One region of the Streptomyces sp. NPDC101194 genome, then DNA from elsewhere that is predicted to be linked to it. Evidence: riboswitches for the same ligand, from Rfam matches in the RefSeq annotation. Region 1 holds a riboswitch; each other region holds the start of a gene.
The links. A riboswitch is a leader RNA that binds a small molecule or an ion and turns the genes downstream of it on or off. The one in region 1 is predicted to bind cyclic di-AMP.
Positions count from the first base shown of each region.

Region 2: another riboswitch for cyclic di-AMP. It lies ahead of ACIRP2_RS16710 (M23 family metallopeptidase); the one in region 1 lies ahead of ACIRP2_RS09620 (NlpC/P60 family protein).
Region 3: another riboswitch for cyclic di-AMP. It lies ahead of ACIRP2_RS32965 (peptidoglycan DD-metalloendopeptidase family protein); the one in region 1 lies ahead of ACIRP2_RS09620 (NlpC/P60 family protein).

Region 1 is NZ_JBIWOS010000002.1:625,435-631,139, reverse strand. It holds gene pcrA (DNA helicase PcrA) at 1-1,391, opposite strand, end outside; cyclic di-AMP (ydaO/yuaA leader) riboswitch at 1,812-1,978, shown strand; gene ACIRP2_RS09620 (NlpC/P60 family protein) at 1,985-3,157, shown strand; gene ACIRP2_RS09615 (hypothetical protein) at 3,331-3,684, opposite strand; gene ACIRP2_RS09610 (NlpC/P60 family protein) at 4,041-5,087, shown strand; gene ACIRP2_RS09605 (GNAT family N-acetyltransferase) at 5,197-5,705, shown strand, end outside.
Region 2 is NZ_JBIWOS010000004.1:19,858-25,562, reverse strand. It holds gene ACIRP2_RS16725 (SPFH domain-containing protein) at 1-1,149, shown strand, start outside; tRNA gene ACIRP2_RS16720 (tRNA-Met) at 1,240-1,313, shown strand; gene ACIRP2_RS16715 (PP2C family protein-serine/threonine phosphatase) at 1,555-2,715, shown strand; cyclic di-AMP (ydaO/yuaA leader) riboswitch at 2,995-3,147, shown strand; gene ACIRP2_RS16710 (M23 family metallopeptidase) at 3,159-4,424, shown strand; gene ACIRP2_RS16705 (aldo/keto reductase) at 4,734-5,678, shown strand.
Region 3 is NZ_JBIWOS010000011.1:302,886-308,590, reverse strand. It holds gene ACIRP2_RS32970 (alpha-galactosidase) at 1-1,862, shown strand, start outside; cyclic di-AMP (ydaO/yuaA leader) riboswitch at 2,153-2,311, shown strand; gene ACIRP2_RS32965 (peptidoglycan DD-metalloendopeptidase family protein) at 2,317-3,246, shown strand; gene ACIRP2_RS32960 (SGNH/GDSL hydrolase family protein) at 3,508-4,353, shown strand; gene ACIRP2_RS32955 (STM4011 family radical SAM protein) at 4,614-5,492, opposite strand; gene ACIRP2_RS32950 (STM4012 family radical SAM protein) at 5,501-5,705, opposite strand, start outside.

The sequences.
Region 1 (5,705 bases):
CGGAGGTAGGCCAGGACGTCCCGGACCTCCTTGCGCTCGTAGAAGCGCACGCCGCCGACGACCTTGTAGGGCAGGCCGACGCGGATGAAGATCTCTTCGAAGACGCGGGACTGCGCGTTCGTACGGTAGAAGATCGCGACGTCACCGGCCTTGGCGTCGCCCGCGTCGGTCAGCCGGTCGATCTCCTCGGCAACGAACTGGGCCTCGTCGTGCTCGGTGTCGGCGACGTAGCCGGTGATCCGGGCGCCCGTGCCGGCGTTCGTCCAGAGGTTCTTGGGACGGCGGCTCTCGTTGCGCTCGATGACCGCGTTGGCGGCGGACAGGATCGTCTGCGTGGAGCGGTAGTTCTGCTCCAGCAGGATCGTCGTCGCGTTCGGGTAGTCCTCCTCGAACTGGAGGATGTTGCGGATGGTCGCACCGCGGAACGCGTAGATCGACTGGTCCGCGTCACCGACGACGCACAGCTCGGCGGGGGCGTCGTGCTCCCCGGCCGGGCCGACCAGTTCGCGTACGAGGGTGTACTGGGCGTGGTTGGTGTCCTGGTACTCGTCGACCAGGACGTGCCGGAAGCGGCGGCGGTAGTGCTCGGCGACGTCGGGGAACGCCTGCAGCAGATGGACCGTCGTCATGATGATGTCGTCGAAGTCCAGCGCGTTGGCCTCGCGCAGCCGGGACTGGTACATCGCGTAGGCCTGGGCGAGGGTCTTCTCGAAGCCGTCCGCGGCCTGGCCTGCGAAGGTCTCCTCGTCGATCAGTTCGTTCTTCAGGTTGGAGACCTTGGCCGTGAACGACTTCGGCGGGAAGCGCTTCGGGTCGAGGTCGAGATCACGGCAGACCAGGGCCATCAGCCGCTTGGAGTCGGCGGCGTCGTAGATCGAGAACGACGAGGTGAAGCCGAGCTTCTTCGACTCGCGGCGCAGGATGCGTACGCACGCGCTGTGGAAGGTCATGACCCACATGGCGTTGGCACGCGGTCCGACGAGCTGTTCGACGCGCTCCTTCATCTCGCCCGCGGCCTTGTTGGTGAAGGTGATCGCCAGGATCTGGCCGGGGTGCACCCCGCGCTCGGCGAGGAGGTGGGCGATCCGGTGGGTCAGCACCCGGGTCTTGCCGGAGCCCGCCCCGGCGACGATGAGCAGCGGGGAGCCGGCGTGGACCACCGCGGCGCGCTGTTCGGTGTTCAACCCGTCGAGCAGCGCCGCGGAGTCGACCACGGGGCGGTGCGCGCCGTCGCGGTAGTACGCGTCCCTGGGCGGCGGGGGCCCGTCGAAGACGCCCGCGAAGAGGTCCTCCGGCACCGCTTCGGGTGCGGAGTCCTCGGGGGGCGGCGGGGGCTCTTCCTCCGAGTGCTGGAGGCCGGCCAGGAAGCTGTCGTCAAAGAGGCTGCTCATCGCTTGTCGAGTCTAAGGGCTGTCCCGCAATCCCTGGCGGGTGCGCGACGACTGCTACGGACCTCGCCGCATTGTCGGAACGTCCGCATACATCCAGTATGCGGACGTCCCTCCGCCTTGCGATGCACCGCATCCGACGCCGCGCACCGGTCCACCAGGGATCACGGGACAACCCTTCAACCGCCGCACCGACGCGTGACTGCCGCTCGGCGAACCACACCCGGCCGCCGGGCACGCACGGAGAGCGGACGCCCACGCCGCGTAAGGAATATCCGCCCTCGGCCACCCTCGTCACCTCCGCCCCGCGGAGGTCACGAAAACGTATCGGGCATATCGAACATCGACCTTCACAGCAGCACCACGGGTTGGCTACCGTGCTCGACCGGGTGGCCCGTACCCCCTGAGGCGAACCACGCCGAGCGGGCGCCCGCGCCGAATCCGGGCCGTCCTCACGGACGTCCGGAGCCGGGGACCCAATACGCGTCACCGGGGTGAATCGGTCCACATCCCCCACTCGGACCGTAGGGCAGCCTTCCGTTCCGCCCGAACCCGACAGCTAACCCGGTAGGCGGTCCACGGAAGGAGATGCCGTCTTGGCATCGCATCGCAAACCGCGCGCCCGGGTGCGCACCACCACACCGGCCGTCGGCCTCACGACGGCCGCGCTGGCATCCGTGACCCTGCTCTCCACGCAGAGCGCCACGGCGGCCCCCGCTCCGAAGCCCAGCATCGAGGACGTCCAGAAGAAGGTCGACGACCTCTACCGGGAGGCGGGCGCCGCGACCCAGCGGTACAACCAGGCGAAGGAGGCCTCCGCCGCCCAGCGCACCGAGGTGGACGCGCTCCTGGACGACGTGGCGAAGCGCGCCGACAAACTCAACGACGCCCGCAGGACGCTCGGCGCCTACGCGGCCGCGCAGTACCGCACCGGGTCCCTCACGCCGAGCGCCACCTTCTTCCTGGCCGACGACCCGCAGTCGTACTTCGACCAGACCCAGCTGATGAACCGGATGACCGGTCAGCAGCAGAAGGCGGTCACGGACTTCCGCGCCCAGCAGGCGAAGGCCTCCAAGAAGCGCGCCGAAGCGGTGCGCAGCCTGGAGACGCTGACCACGACCCAGGCCACACTGCGCACCAGCAAGCAGAACGTCCAGCAGAAGCTGGGCGAGGCGCGGACGATGCTGTCGAAGCTGACCGCCGAGGAGAGGGAGCGGCTCGCGGCGCTGGAGCGCAAGAAGGAGGCGGAGGCCAAGCGCAAGGCGGAGGAACTGGCGCGGCAGCAGGCCGCCGCCAAGGCGGAGGCGGACCGCAAGGCCGAGGAGGCCGCGAAGGCGGCGGGATCCGGCAGCGGTACGGGCACGGGAACCGGCAGCGGTACGGGGACGGGAACCGGGACCGGCTCGGACAGCAGCGCCACCACCAAGGCGGAGAAGGTCCTCGCCTTCGCCAGGGCCCAGCTGGGCAAGCCGTACGTCTGGGGTGCGACGGGCCCGTCCTCGTACGACTGCTCAGGACTCACCCAGGCCGCGTGGAAGGCCGCGGGGGTCGACATCCCGCGCACCACGTGGGACCAGGTGAAGATCGGCACCAAGGTCGCCACGGCGGATCTGCGTCCGGGCGACCTCGTCTTCTTCTACGACGACATCAGCCACGTCGGCATCTACAAGGGCGACGGGATGATGATCCACGCGCCGAAACCGGGCGCGAACGTGCGCGAGGAGTCGATCTACTACATGCCGATCTACGGCAGCGTGCGGCCGGCCTAGACCCGCTGTCCCCCGCGGTCGGCGCGTGGGACGACCCACACGCCGGGCCGGGCACCGCCCCGGCCCGGCGCCGCGCCGGTCGCGATCCGCGGCCCTCGGACCGCGGCACCCGGAGTTCGGGACCCGGACCGCGGAACCCGGCTCTCGGACGCCGGGCCGCGGCCCTCGGACCCTCAGGTCCAGAGCGTGGCGATGAAGATGTTGGCGAGCGTCAGCCCGCCCACCGCCGCGAAGGCGCCCTTGTCGACCTTCTCCTCGTCCCGCTTGACGTAGACGAGCGCGAGGACGACGACCAGGAACAGCAGCTTGACCCCGATCTTTATGTTGTTCACGTGGTGGTCGTCGGCCTCGTTGAGCCCGACCAGCGCGACCCCGGTGACCAGCATCGTCAGCGCGCCGTGCAGCATCGCCGGGACGAACCGGGCCGTGCCCGCGCCCATCGCCTTCATCTGGGTCAGGAAACCGCCCAGCAGCGAGGCGATGCCGATGATGTGCAGGGCGACGAAGACATGAATGAGTACGTCCATGAGGCCGCAGCCTAGCCCCGCCCATATCACCACTCCGCAGGCAGGTGCGGCTTCCTGGCGCTTCACTCGTGTCTGCACCAATTGCCTGACTCTGTTGTCATTTTTCCGATCAGACACAGACAGCGCCGCGCCAAATTCGGGCAATAAGCGTCATTACGACTCTTCCCCGTGCCCCGGGTTTAGCGTCCCTGACCAGGTGACCGTCTTCACCGCCGCTCCGCCCCCGGACGGCACGCCGGTCGCCCCGCCGGGGATCCGGTGGCGGGCCGCCCGGCTGTGGGTGGCCCGCCACCGGATCGTCGGCGGGCCCGCCGGTAGTCCCCGTCGGGCAGTCGCCAGGAAGGACGCACGCCCCCGTGGCAGCGCATCGGAAACCCAAGCAGCGCCCGTACACCGGCTCTGCTGCCCGCACCGCGGCCACCCTCGCCTTGGCCGGGGCCGCCACCGCTGCCGCTCTGCCGGGCTCCGCACACGCCGATCCCCAGCGCACCCCCGCCCAGATCAGGTCGGAGGTGGACCGGCTGTACCGCGACGCGGAAGTCGCCACCGAGCAGTACAACGGCGCGAAGGAGAAGGCCACCGCCGCCGCCGAGGCCGTCGACGTCCTGCGCGACGAGGCCGCCCGCCGGACCGAGCGTCTCAACGCCTCGCGCGACGCGCTGGGTTCGCTCGCCGCCGCGCAGTACCGCACGAGCGGCCTCGACCCCGCTCTGCAGCTGGCGCTCTCCTCCGACCCCGACCAGTATCTGGAGCGCGCGTCGTACGTGGACCGGATCAGCGACCGCCAGGCCGCCGAGGTCGACACGGTGGAGCGGCAGGTCGCCAGGATCGCCCAGCTGCGCTCCCAGGCCCGGGGAAAGCTGGCCGCGCTGGCCTCGCGCCAGGCCGAGCTGAAGAAGCACAAGGCGACGGTCAGGAGCAAGCTGGCCGACGCGCAGCGGCTCCTCGCCACCCTGTCCCCCGCCGAACGCAGCGCCTACGAGGCCTCGGACGGCGCGCGTTCCGCCGGCCGTGCCGACCGGGGCATCGCGCGCGGCTCCGTCCTCGCCCCCAATGCCCGCGCCGCCGCAGCCGTCGCGTTCGCGTTCGGAGCACTCGGCAAACCGTACGTCTGGGGCGCGACCGGCCCGTCCTCGTTCGACTGCTCCGGGCTCACCCAGGCCGCCTGGCGGTCCGCCGGCGTCTCGCTGCCCCGGACCACGTACACCCAGATCAACGCCGGACAGCACGTCTCGCGCTCCGAACTGGCCCCGGGCGACCTGGTGTTCTTCTACTCCGGTGTCAGCCACGTCGGGCTCTACATCGGCAACGGCCGGATGATCCACGCCCCGCGCCCGGGGGCGCCGGTACGGATCGCGCCGATCGACCAAATGCCCTTCGCCGGAGCGACCCGGGTGGCATAGGCTCCCGACTCCGATCCGGATCGACCCGCCGTCGGGGCAACTCCCGCTGCCAAAACGGCTCGTCGTCGGAGCGGCCCGCCATCGATCAGCCGACCGGAGGACACCCCGCATGCCCATGGACGTCGAGGTCCAGATCCATGCCCGTACGCTCGCCCTGCGCTCCCCCGACCACCTCCGGGTCGGCCCCTTCACCGTGCGGTACAACCCCGGCTGGTCGCTCAAGTACGCCAATTACGCGATACCCGACCGGGACGCCGTACCGACGGCCGAGGACCTCGACGCACTGATCGCGGCGTTCCGCGAGCGTGACCGGTTGCCGCGGCTGGAGTTTCTGCCGGACTGGGCGCCCGCCGTCGAACCCGCGCTGCTCGCCGCCGGGTTCGGCGTCGAGGACCGGGCACCGATCATGGCCTGCGCCCCCACCGGTCTGCTGCCGCCGAAGCCGGTGGACTCCCTCGTGATCGCCGAACCGGTCACCGACGCGGACTTCGACGCCGCGGCACTCGTCCAGCACCACGGCTACGGCGGCACCGGCGAGCCCGAGGGCGGCGAGGCGGCCTGGCTGCGCGAGGCGGTCGGGGGCGGCGGGGTCGCGGCCCTCGCCACCGTCGACGGCGT
Region 2 (5,705 bases), on a different contig from region 1:
TCCAAGGGGCAGACCCTGGACACCCAGTTCCGGATCGTCACCGGCCACGGCAGTTTCGTGGTCCCGGTCAAACAGAAGGCGCGCATGCTCTCCCTGGCGCTGCGCGAGGCGGAGATCACCGAGGACTGCGTGACCCAGCAGGGCATCCGCCTCAACGTCCGGGCCGTCGCGGTCTTCAAGGTCGGCGACGACGCCGTGTCCATCGCCAACGCGGCACGCCGGTTCCTGACGGAGCAGGAGCAGATGGAGGAGCTCGTCGGCCGGATCTTCGCCGGGCACCTGCGTTCCATCGTCGGCGGACTGACCGTGGAACAGATCATCCGCGAGCGCAACCGGGTCTCGCAGGAGGTCATCGCGGGCAGCCACGGCGAGATGGAGAAGCTCGGCATCGTGGTGGACGCCCTCCAGATCCAGGAGATCGACGACGCCACCGGCTACATCAAGAACCTCGCCGCCCCGCACGCCGCCGCGGTCGCCAGCCAGGCCCGGATCGCCGAGGCCAAGGCCGACCAGGAGGCCAGCCAGCGCGAGCAGCAGGCCGCCGCGCTCAAGGCGGAGTACGAACGTGACACCGCGATCAAGCGCGCGGGCTTCCTCGCCGAGACCGAGCAGTACAACGCCCGCGCCGCGCAGGCCGGACCGCTCGCCCAGGCCAGGGCCTCGCACGAGGTCATCGAGGAGCAGACCGCGCTGGCCGAGCGGCAGGCCGCGCTCGCCGCGCAGCGGCTCGAAGGGGAGGTGCGGCGCCCGGCGGACGCCGAGGCGTACCGTCAGCGCACCCTCGCCGAGGCGGCCCGGGACCGGGTGAAGTTCGAGGCCGACGGCAACGCGTACAGCGAACGGACCATCGCCCAGGCCCAGGCCGACGCCAACAGCGCGCGCGCCGCCTCGCTGCGCGACGGCAACCAGGAGCTCATCGCGGCCAACCGCATCGTGGAGAACCTGCCGGCGCTGGCCGACGCGGCGGCGCGCGGCATGTCGGGGGCCGACCTCACCGTCCTCAACGGCGCCAACGGTGTCAATGAGATGGCTGCGGGCGTGGTCGGCCAGGGGCTGGCGATCCTTCATGCGCTGCAGCGCGGCGCGAGCCCGATGAAGTCACCGGCGGTCGACGGGAAGGCCACTGGGCGCATCACCGAGACGAACTGATCTCCGGGGCCGCGCCGAAGGGGCGGGACGCGGGAGATTCGCCGAGTGGTCATGAGCGCGCCGGACATGCCGTAGAGTTGTGTTCACCGACGCGGGGTGGAGCAGCTCGGTAGCTCGCTGGGCTCATAACCCAGAGGTCGCAGGTTCAAATCCTGTCCCCGCTACTGACGATTCAGGCCCGGCACGCATGCAGCGTGCCGGGCCTGAATCATTTCCCCGCACCGCCGCCGGTCCCTGGTTCCGGTCGCCGGAATGGTGGAAGGCGGGGCAGGCGGTGTGTGAGCCGGGCCACGTGCGTACCCCCATTGGCCGATGAGGAGTCGCCGCGCGCCCTCGCTCCGGTGAGCCTGGAGGTGGGGCGCGGCACCGTACTCAGCCGTGCGCGTACCGGGCAGGAGACCACAGGTGTGGAAGCGGCTGAAGCAGGGCGGCAGACACGCCGGAGGCGGTGTCCGTACCCGGCGGTTCGTCCGCGCGCTGCCCGCCCTGATGATTCTCGGCGGGCTGGTGTTCGACGCCCTCACGCCGCCGACCTTCACCGCCATTCCGCTGTTCGTGGCGGCGCCGCTGATCGCCGCGCCGTTCTTCTCGCTGTCCAGCACCGTCCTCACCGCCGTCGCCTCGATCCTGGCCATCGTCGCGCTGCGCCTGCACAGCAACACGTTGCCGCAGGCCGTGCCGTTGATCGAGCTGCTGACCCTGGCCACCGTGTCGGTCCTCGCGATCGTCATCAACGGGGTCGTGCGGCGCAGCAACGAGCAACTGGCCTCCGCGCGGGTGATCGCGGAGACCGCCATGCGGGCCGTGCTGCCCAAACCGTCCGACCGGATCGGCGGGCTGCATGTGGCGGCGCGGTACGAGGCGGCGCAGGCGGACGAGTTCGTCGGCGGCGACCTGTTCGCCGTGGCGGACACCCCGCACGGGGTGCGGCTGGTGGTCGGGGACGTACGGGGGAAGGGGCTCGACGCCGTGGAGTCCGTGGCGGTGATCATCGGCGCGTTCCGGGAGGCGGCCGAGCAGGAACGTTCTCTGGAGGGCGTGGCTCAGCGGCTGGAGCGGGCGCTGGCGCGAGAGGGAACGGGGCGGAGCGGGCTGGACGTGGTCGAGGGCTTCACCACCGCCGTACTGGCCGAGATCCCGTCCGGGCTGTCGCGGGTGCGGATCGTCAACCGTGGTCATCCCGAGCCGATCCTGCTGCATCCGGACGGAGCCCTGGATGTGCTGGGGCCGTCGGTGCCCGCGCTGCCGCTCGGGATGGATCTGGGGGTGTGGCCCGACCGGGCGGACGAATGGGATCTGACGGCGGGGACGACCCTGCTCCTCTACACCGACGGTCTCTCCGAAGCGCGGAACGCCGACGGGGTCTTCTACGATCCGGCTGCGCGGCTGCGCGGGCGGATCTTCCCGGGACCCGAGGAGCTGCTGTCCGCCCTGACCGACGACGTGCGGCGGCACACGGGCGGCGAGACCACCGACGACATGGCGCTGCTCGCGGTCGTACGTCCCGCGGAGGGGCAGCCGCACCGGCGCAGGACGGTGAAGATCGTGGGACTGGACACGATGTGACGGGTGGGGCGGGTGCGTGGTGCGGACCGGGTGGAGTGCCGGACGGGCATGCCACCGTGCGTAACCGAAGCACGCCGCTCCGCATAACATTTGACGCAACGTCAGAATCCGGGTAATGGCTGAGGGGCGATCAACTCATCCGATTCCACCCGGTTATGTCCCGTAAAGTCCAGGCCAAAGACGTGAACGATCAGTGGGAACAGCTTGGAATAGGGCCCGGGTGTCTATTAACGTTCGATAACGCAGCGCGGTCGTCCCAGCCGTCGTCAGTGGCGGCACCGTGCGCGAGCGCCGAATTCCGCAAGGGAACCGGGGAACCACCTACATGGGGTGAATCGGACACCTGTGTCTCGTGAGAGGCAGAGGCGCCCGTAGGAGACCTTCCTGCTCCGAACCCGTCAGCTAACCCGGTAGGCGAGAAGGAAGGAAAGGAGTGCGCCCAAGTGGCGTCCAACAAGCCTGCCCCCGAGGCCCCCGCGCGGTTCACCTCCGACTTCGGCCCGGGCGGTGACTTCGGCACCGGTTCCGACTACGGCCTCGGATACGGCCCCGGTCTCGCCTCCGACGCCGGTTACGCAACCACCGGGACGAGAACGGCGTTCGGGACCGGCTACGGCACCGAGCCGGGCGGCGACTTCACCGGTGAGTTCGGGTCCGGTGAGTTCAGCGGGTCCGGCGATCCGGCAGAGCTCCGCGGGGGATTTCGCGCCGACGGCGTCGGTGAACCCGAACGAAGCCGGGACGAGTGGAACCCCACCGAGGAGTCCGTCCGCCCCGTGCGCGGCAAGCACCGCGTCGCCAAGCAGCGCAACGGACTTGCCCGTAGCTCCACCGTGCTCGGGGTCGGCGTCATCGCGGCGGTCGGCGCGGGCGGCATTGCCACCGCGCAGAGCAAGCCGGCGGTCTCCATCTCGCTTCCCGATTCCATCGCGGACAACCTGCCCGACGCCAAGTCGCTCCCCGGCGTGGGGTCCCTGTTCTCCGGCGAGTCCGAAGCCGACAAGGCCGAGGCCGTCGCCGCGTCCGCGCCGCTCACCACCGCCGGCATCACCACCGCCGAGGCCCAGCGGGGCGCGACGGACGCGGGCGAGGCGCTCCGTGCCCGTATCCTCCAGCAGGCCGAGCAGCAGCAGGACGCCGCCGACGCCGAGGCCAGGGCCGCCGAGGAGAAGGCGGCCGCGGAGAAGGCCGCCGCCGAGGCCAAGAAGCAGCAGGACGCGGCCGAGGCCAAGATCGCCGCCGAGAAGAAGAAGGCGGAGGAAGAGGCCAAGAGGAAGGCGGAGGCCCTGCGGCTCGCCAAGCTGGCCGCCAGCTACGCCATCCCGACCTCCTCGTACACGATCACTTCGACCTTCGGCGAGGCCGGCTCGATGTGGTCCTCCGGCTACCACACCGGCCTCGACTTCGCAGCGCCGACGGGCACCCCGATCAAGGCCATACACGGCGGCACCATCAAGTCGGCCGGCTGGTCCGGTTCGTACGGCTACCGCACGGTGCTGGAGCTCGAAGACGGTACGGAGCTGTGGTTCTGCCATCAGTCCTCGATCGGTGTCAGTGTCGGCCAGAAGGTCACGACCGGTGACACCATCGGCAGGGTCGGCGCGACCGGCAACGTGACGGGCCCGCACCTCCACCTGGAGGTCCACACCCCGGCCGGCACGGGCATCGACCCGATGGCCTGGCTGCGCGGCAAGGGCCTCAACCCCTGATCCGCCGGCCGCCTCGCGGCCCACACGACCCGAGCCGGTTCGCCGGCCGCTGAACCCCGGCAGCCCTGACGCTCTCCCCCCGACGTCAGGGCTGCCGGGGTGTCGGCACGGTTCCTCCGGCCGGAGGGGCAAGACGGACGGAACGAGGAGCGGGACGGAACGACGCGCAGGCCGGGCAATGGGCCGGGCGGGGGCCTGAAGACAGACCGGAGCGGCGGCCGGGCGGATCGGTGGGCCGGGCGATCGGCGGAACCGCCTGAAGGGCCGACTGCCGGAATAGCGGACCCGCTGGTGTCCGTTGATCCACATATGACTTCTCTTCGTAAGCTGGGCCCTTCCGACCTCCAGGTCTTCCCGCTCGCCCTCGGCGGCAACGTCTTCGGCTGGACGGCCGACGAGGCGCAGTCGTTCGCCGTGCTGGACGCCTATGCCGCGGCGGGCGGCAACTTCATCGACACCGCCGACGCATATTCGGCCTGGATCCCGGGCAACGAGGGCGGCGAGTCGGAGACCGTCATCGGGAAGTGGCTCGCGGCACGCGGCAACCGGTCGGAGATCGTCGTCGCGACGAAGGTCGGCGCCCATCCCGCGTACAAGGGGCTCACCGCCACGAACATCAAGGCCGCGGCGGAGGAGTCGCTGCGCCGGCTCGGCACCGACCACATCGACCTGTACTACACGCACTTCGACGACGAGACCGTCCCGGTCGAGGAGATCATCACCGCCCTCGACCAGCTGGTGAAGCAGGGCAAGGTCCGGGAGATCGCCGCCTCCAACATCAGCCCCGAGCGGCTCCGGGCATCCCTGGACTTCTCGGAGCGCGAGGGGCTGGCCCGTTACGTGGCCCTGCAGCCGCACTACAACCTGGTCTCCCGCGACACATACGAGGGCGAACTCCAGGAGACGGCCGCTCGGGCCGGGCTCGCAGCCGTCCCGTACTTCGCCCTGGCCTCCGGGTTCCTCACCGGCAAGTACCGTCCGGGTGCCTCGGTGGAGAGCGCTCGGGCCGAGAAGGCGGGGCAGTACCTGGAGTCGGAGCGGGGGCAGAAGGTCCTGTCCGCGCTCGACAAGGTCGCCCAGGAGCACGACGCGGAGATCGCGACCGTCGCACTGGCGTGGCTCGCGTCCCGGCCGACCGTCGTCGCGCCGATCGCCTCGGCCCGCACCGTCGAACAGCTGCCCGCGCTGGTGGCCGTCGCCGACCTCCGGCTGACCGAGCAGGACCTGGCGGAACTCACCGAGGCATCCGCCTGACACGGTCGTCCAGGTACATGGTCGCCC
Region 3 (5,705 bases), on a different contig from region 1:
CCCTCTCGGTACGCACCCCCGAGGTCCGTGGCACGGAGTGGGCCTTCTCCGACGCCGTGGTGGACGGGGACGAACTCCGTATCGGCTTCACCGACTCCGTGCACCGGCTCGCCCTCACGCTGCACTACCGGATGCGGAACGACTCCGACGTGATCGAGCGCTGGGCCACCGTCGCCCACGCCGGGCCCGACGGCCCGCCACTGGAACTGCTGCGCGCCGACGCCGCCGCCTGGGTGCTGCCCGCCCGCGACGGCTGGCGGCTGAGCCGGCTGCACGGCCGCTGGGCGGCGGAGTCCCGGCTCGCGCGGGCGGAGTTGACGTATGGCGAAAGCGTCATCTCCAGCAGGCGCGGCCATACGGGCCATCAGTACCTGCCGTGGGTCGCGCTCGATGCCGACGGTGCGGCGACCGAGGAGAGCGGGGAGGTGTACGGCTGCGCGCTCGGCTGGTCCGGGTCGTGGCGGATCTCCGTGCAGCGGCTCCCCGACGGGCTCGTGCAGATCACCGGCGGCGCGGGTTACGACGACTCCGGACTGCTGCTGCTCGGGCCGGGGGATTCCTACGTCACACCCGCCTTCGCCGGGCTGTGGAGCGCGCAGGGGTTCGGCGGGGCGAGCCGGGCCTGGCACGCCTGGCAGTTGGCCCATGTGATCCCGGACGCCGGGAGTCTGCGGCCGGTGCTCTACAACTCCTGGGAGGCGACCGGCTTCGACATCTCGCAGGAGCAGCAGCGCGCCCTCGCCGAGCGGGCCGCCGCGATGGGGGTCGAACTGTTCGTCGTGGACGACGCGTGGTTCGGCCGGCGCACCAGTGACCGGGCGGGGCTCGGGGACTGGACGCCGAATCCGGACCGTTTCCCCGACGGGCTGACGCCGCTCGCCGACGAAGTGCACCGTCTCGGTATGCAGTTCGGCATCTGGGTCGAGCCGGAAATGGTCAATGCCGACAGCGATCTCTATCGCGCACACCCGGACTGGGTGCAGCATTTCCCCGGCCGGACGCGTACCGAGTTCCGTAATCAGCTGGTGCTCAATCTGGCCCGCACCGATGTGCGGGAGCATCTCTACGAGCAATTGCACACGCTGCTCTCCAGTGCGCCCGTCGATTATGTGAAATGGGACTTCAACCGCTCTTTCACCGATGCGGGCTGGCCCGGCGAGAGCTATCCGCAGAAGCTCTGGATCGAGCATGTGCAGGCCCTGTACGCGCTGATCGACCGGCTCCGGGCCGCGCACCCCTCGGTCGCCTTCGAGTCCTGCTCGGGCGGCGGCGGCCGGATCGATCTGGGGATTCTGTCCCGCACGGACCAGGTGTGGACCTCCGACAACACCGACCCGCTCGACCGCCTCGCCATTCAGGAGGGCTTCGGTCAGATCCATCCGGCCCGGGTGATGGCCGCCTGGGTCACCGACAGCCCGAACGTCCAGCTCAACAGCCGGGTCAGCTCGCTGCGCTTCCGCTTCGTGAGCGCGATGGCCGGTGTGCTCGGGGTCGGAGGGGACCTCACCGAATGGAGTGAGGCGGAACTCGCCGAGGCGCGGGGCTGGGTGAGCCTCTACAAGGAGATCCGGTCGGTGGTGCAGCTCGGCGACCTGTACCGGCTCCGTGCCCCGCGGGGAGGACTCGGCGCGGTCCAGTACGTCCACGGGGAGGAGACCGTCGTCCTGATGTGGCTGGAGGCGCAGAGGTACGGGGAGCGACCCCCGGCCCTCAGACTGCGCGGGCTCCACCCCGCGGCGACGTACACCTGCCTGGACACCGGGGCGGTGCACCACGGCTCGGTGCTGCTGCACCAGGGACTGCAGACCGGGCTCCAGGGGGATCTCGACGCGGGAGTGCTGAGGCTGCGGCGCGAGCGCTGAATGCGATGTGTCCATAATGTGCGGATTTGACCCGAACGCGCACTGTTTGTCGGGCAGATGGTCGCCCTCTCGTGAGCGGGATCATATCCGTGACGGTGTGTACTGGCGGGGCGGCCGGGTATTCCGTGCGCGGCGCGGAAATTCAAGATCTCTTGTCCACGGAGTGTGACCGGAATTCCGTGCCGAATTCCTGGCACGGATTCCGGTGCGGAACCGGTGGCTTGTTCTCGCCGTCCCGACTCGCTTACGGTCACCGTCAATCCGGTCGGACCGCCTAATCCTGCCGCCGCCCGGAATTCGCACCCACTCATCGTGTGGCAGGAGCGGGGGAACCAGGTAGGCCGCCGATCGGAGAAATCCGGCCGGCTCGGGGTGAAGCCGCGCTCGGCGCGGCCGGGCATCTCCAGTCCGAACCCGACAGCTCACCTCGTAGGCGCCGGAGAGGAAGCACCCCATGCCCATATCGGGTAAGCATCGTCGTACGAAGTCCGGCGTCATCGCCCGTGGTGTCGCGGCCGCAGGCGCCGGTGGCGCCGTCATCGCGCTGCCGCTGCTCGGCGCCACCGGCGCCCACGCCGCCCCGGCCGCCGCCACGCAGTCCGCCTCCGTCGCCGCGCACGCCGCCCCGGCGCAGCCGGTCGCGCAGAAGCAGGCCGCCACCACGACCTACTCCGTCGTCTCCGGCGACTACCTGTCGAAGATCGCCGCCGAGCACAAGATCGAGGGCGGCTGGCAGAAGCTGTACCAGGACAACCGCGAGGTCGTCGGCAAGGACCCCGGTCTGATCTTCCCGGGCATGAAGCTGACGCTCGGCGGCACGGCGTCGGCCGACGCCGCGGCCACCGGCGCCGGCGCGGGATCGGCCCTCCCCTCGAAGGCCCCCTCGGTTCCCTCGTCGGTCGTGGAGAAGTCCGCCGCGGTCAAGTCCACCCCGGCCAAGGAGTCCAAGACCTCCGCACCGGCCACCCAGAGCAGCAGCTCGGGCTACGTCCACCCGGTCCCCGGCAACCACACCACCGGTTACCGCGCCTCCGGCTCCAACTGGTCCAGCGGCAGCCACACCGGGATCGACTTCCCCGTCTTCACCGGCACCGGCGTGAAGGCCATCACCTCCGGCACCGTCGTCACCGCCGGCTGGGGTGGCGCGTACGGCAACCAGGTCGTCATCAAGCACGCCGACGGCCACTACTCGCAGTACGGTCACCTGTCCTCGATCTCCGTCTCGGCGGGCCAGTCCGTGAGCACCGGTCAGCAGATCGGCCTCTCCGGCGCCACCGGCAACGCCACCGGACCGCACCTGCACTTCGAGGTCCGCACGGGCCCGGCGTACGGTTCGGACATCGACCCGATCGCCTTCCTGGCTTCGCACGGCATCTACGTCTGAGCCGAACGACGGGGCAGTTGAACAACCGGCGTCTTTCGTCCGGATCGGGCCGGATCGGCCTGTCGGGCACGCGAGCCCGGCGTGATCCGGACGACAGGACCTGGGGATGACCCGAGCCATGGAAGGGGCGGTGCGCGGCGGCGCACCGCCCCTTCTGCTTATTCCCCCTTTACCGAATCTGACCGGGTGGTCTATCTCACCACCCGTCAACCCCTTATTACGGTCGCGTAGGTCACATTCAGCGGTGCAGGATAAGCGTTTGTGGCAGACGATTCGAGAAAAAATCAACGTGGCGTCATCAATCGACATGGTGTCATCGGGTCGTACGCGGCGATCGGCGACAGCTTCACCGAGGGGGTCGGCGACCCCGGCCCGGACGGGACCTTTGTCGGCTGGGCGGACCGGTTCGCGGTGCTTCTCGCGGACCAGCTCCCCGACCTCGATACGGGGTCGGGCACCGAGGGCTCCGCGCACGGGAACTTCAGGTACGCCAATCTCGCCGTACGCGGACGACTGCTCGACCAGATCGTCGAGGAGCAGGTGCCGCGCGCCAAGGAGCTCGCACCCGACCTGGTCAGCTTCTGCGCGGGCGGCAACGACATCATCAGGCCCGGCACCGACCCCGACGACGTCGCCGAGCGCTTCGAGCGCGCGGTCGCGGAGCTGACCGGATCGGTCGGCACCGTCATGGTCACCACCGGCTTCGACACCCGTGGCGTTCCCGTACTGCGCCATCTGCGCGGCAAGATCGCCACCTACACCGCCCATGTGCGGTCCATCGCCGACCGCTACGACTGCCCGGTCCTCGACCTGTGGTCGCTGCGGTCCGTCCAGGACAGGCGCGCCTGGGACGACGACCGGCTCCATCTGTCGCCCGAGGGACACACCAGGGTCGCGCTGCGGGCCGCCCAGGTCCTCGGCCTCGACGTGCCGGCCGACCCCGACCAGGAATGGCCCCCGCAGGCACAGCGAGGCACGCTCGAAGTCCGGCGCGACGACATCCATTGGGCACGCGAGTACCTGGTGCCGTGGATCGGCCGTCGGCTGCGGGGCGAGTCCTCCGGCGACCACGTCGAGGCGAAGCGGCCGGACCTCCTGCCGCTCTAGACCGTGTGTTCGAACTGCTGTCTGCCGTGCGACGCCTGACACGCACGCTCGCAGCGTTGCCGGAGCCGTCCACGTACGTCCGGTACGCGGGCGATCTTCCGCCGTGCGGTCGCACGCGCCGGACGCCGCACGGCCCGGCCTCCGGCCGAACGTCGCCGGCTCGAAGACGCGTCCTGGTGCCGCGTCCGGACGGGTCCACCGGCTCGCGACGCCCGGCACGCCACCCGCCGGTGCCCTCGTTCGCCGGACGGTCCCGAGGTTCAGGACCGTCCGGCGAGGGACGACAACGGGGGTGCCGGTATCCGCTCCAGCACTCCGCCCGCGAAGACGTCGTACAGCGGCAGCGTCTCCAGATGCACATAGCCGATGTGGCAGTCGCAGACGGCGAGTGGACAGGCCCGCGGGCCGAGCGAGCGGCGATAGCTTCCGTCGTAGAGGTTGCCCAGCTCCGCCGGGACGAAGTGGCAGCGGCGCACCGTGCCGTCACCGTCCACCGAGACGACCGACTCGCCCGTCCGGCAGGGCAGCCCGGCCGAGCGGTGCGGATGCCTGCTGTACGGGAAGAGCGGGTCGAGGGCCGTCCACCGATCCGCCTCCTCGTCGGTGTAGCTGTGCCCCTCGGCGGCGTTCACCCAGAGATAGACCTCGCCCGGCAGCGCGGCCCGCAGCCGTCGCGCCTCGTCGAGATGGTCGTCGAGACCGACGACCCCGACGCTGTGGCGGATGCCGAGCGCGGTCAGCTCCCGGCACTTGGCCAGGAACCGCTCGTACGGTGTCTGCCCCGGGTGGTACGTGCACCAGAGCGCGATCTTCTCGCGACCGGCGTCACCCGCCTCGGCCAGCCAGTCCGTACGGCTGCTGAGGTTGGTCTGGATCGCGACCCGGCCGATGTGCGGCAGTCGCGCCAGCTCCACCAGCGCACGGCGGTACCAGGAGCGGACCAGACCCTCGCCCCACGGGGTGAACAGGACCGAGAGCCGGTCGCCGGTCTGTACGGCGGCCCACGCCGTGAACCGCTCCAGCGCGGCGCGGTCGGCACGCAACTGCTCCCGGCTGTCCCGCCGCTTGGCAAACGGACAGTACGGGCAGTCGTAGTCGCAGGACGCGAGCGGGCCGCGATAGAGGATGGTCAGGTCCATGGGCACGCTCACTTCAGTTCGTAGGCGGCCATCGCGGCCCGCACGCCGGGGGAGAAGAGTTCCGGGCCCAGTGCGTCGGAGTGGGCCAGACCCTCGGGGGAGAGCCGCAGCAGGCCGGACGCACCGGCCGCTGCGTCGAGCCAGCCACGCGCCTCGAACCGGGCCAGTTCGGTGCGGAAGTCGTCGGCCGGGGAGCTGCCGAACCGCTCCCGG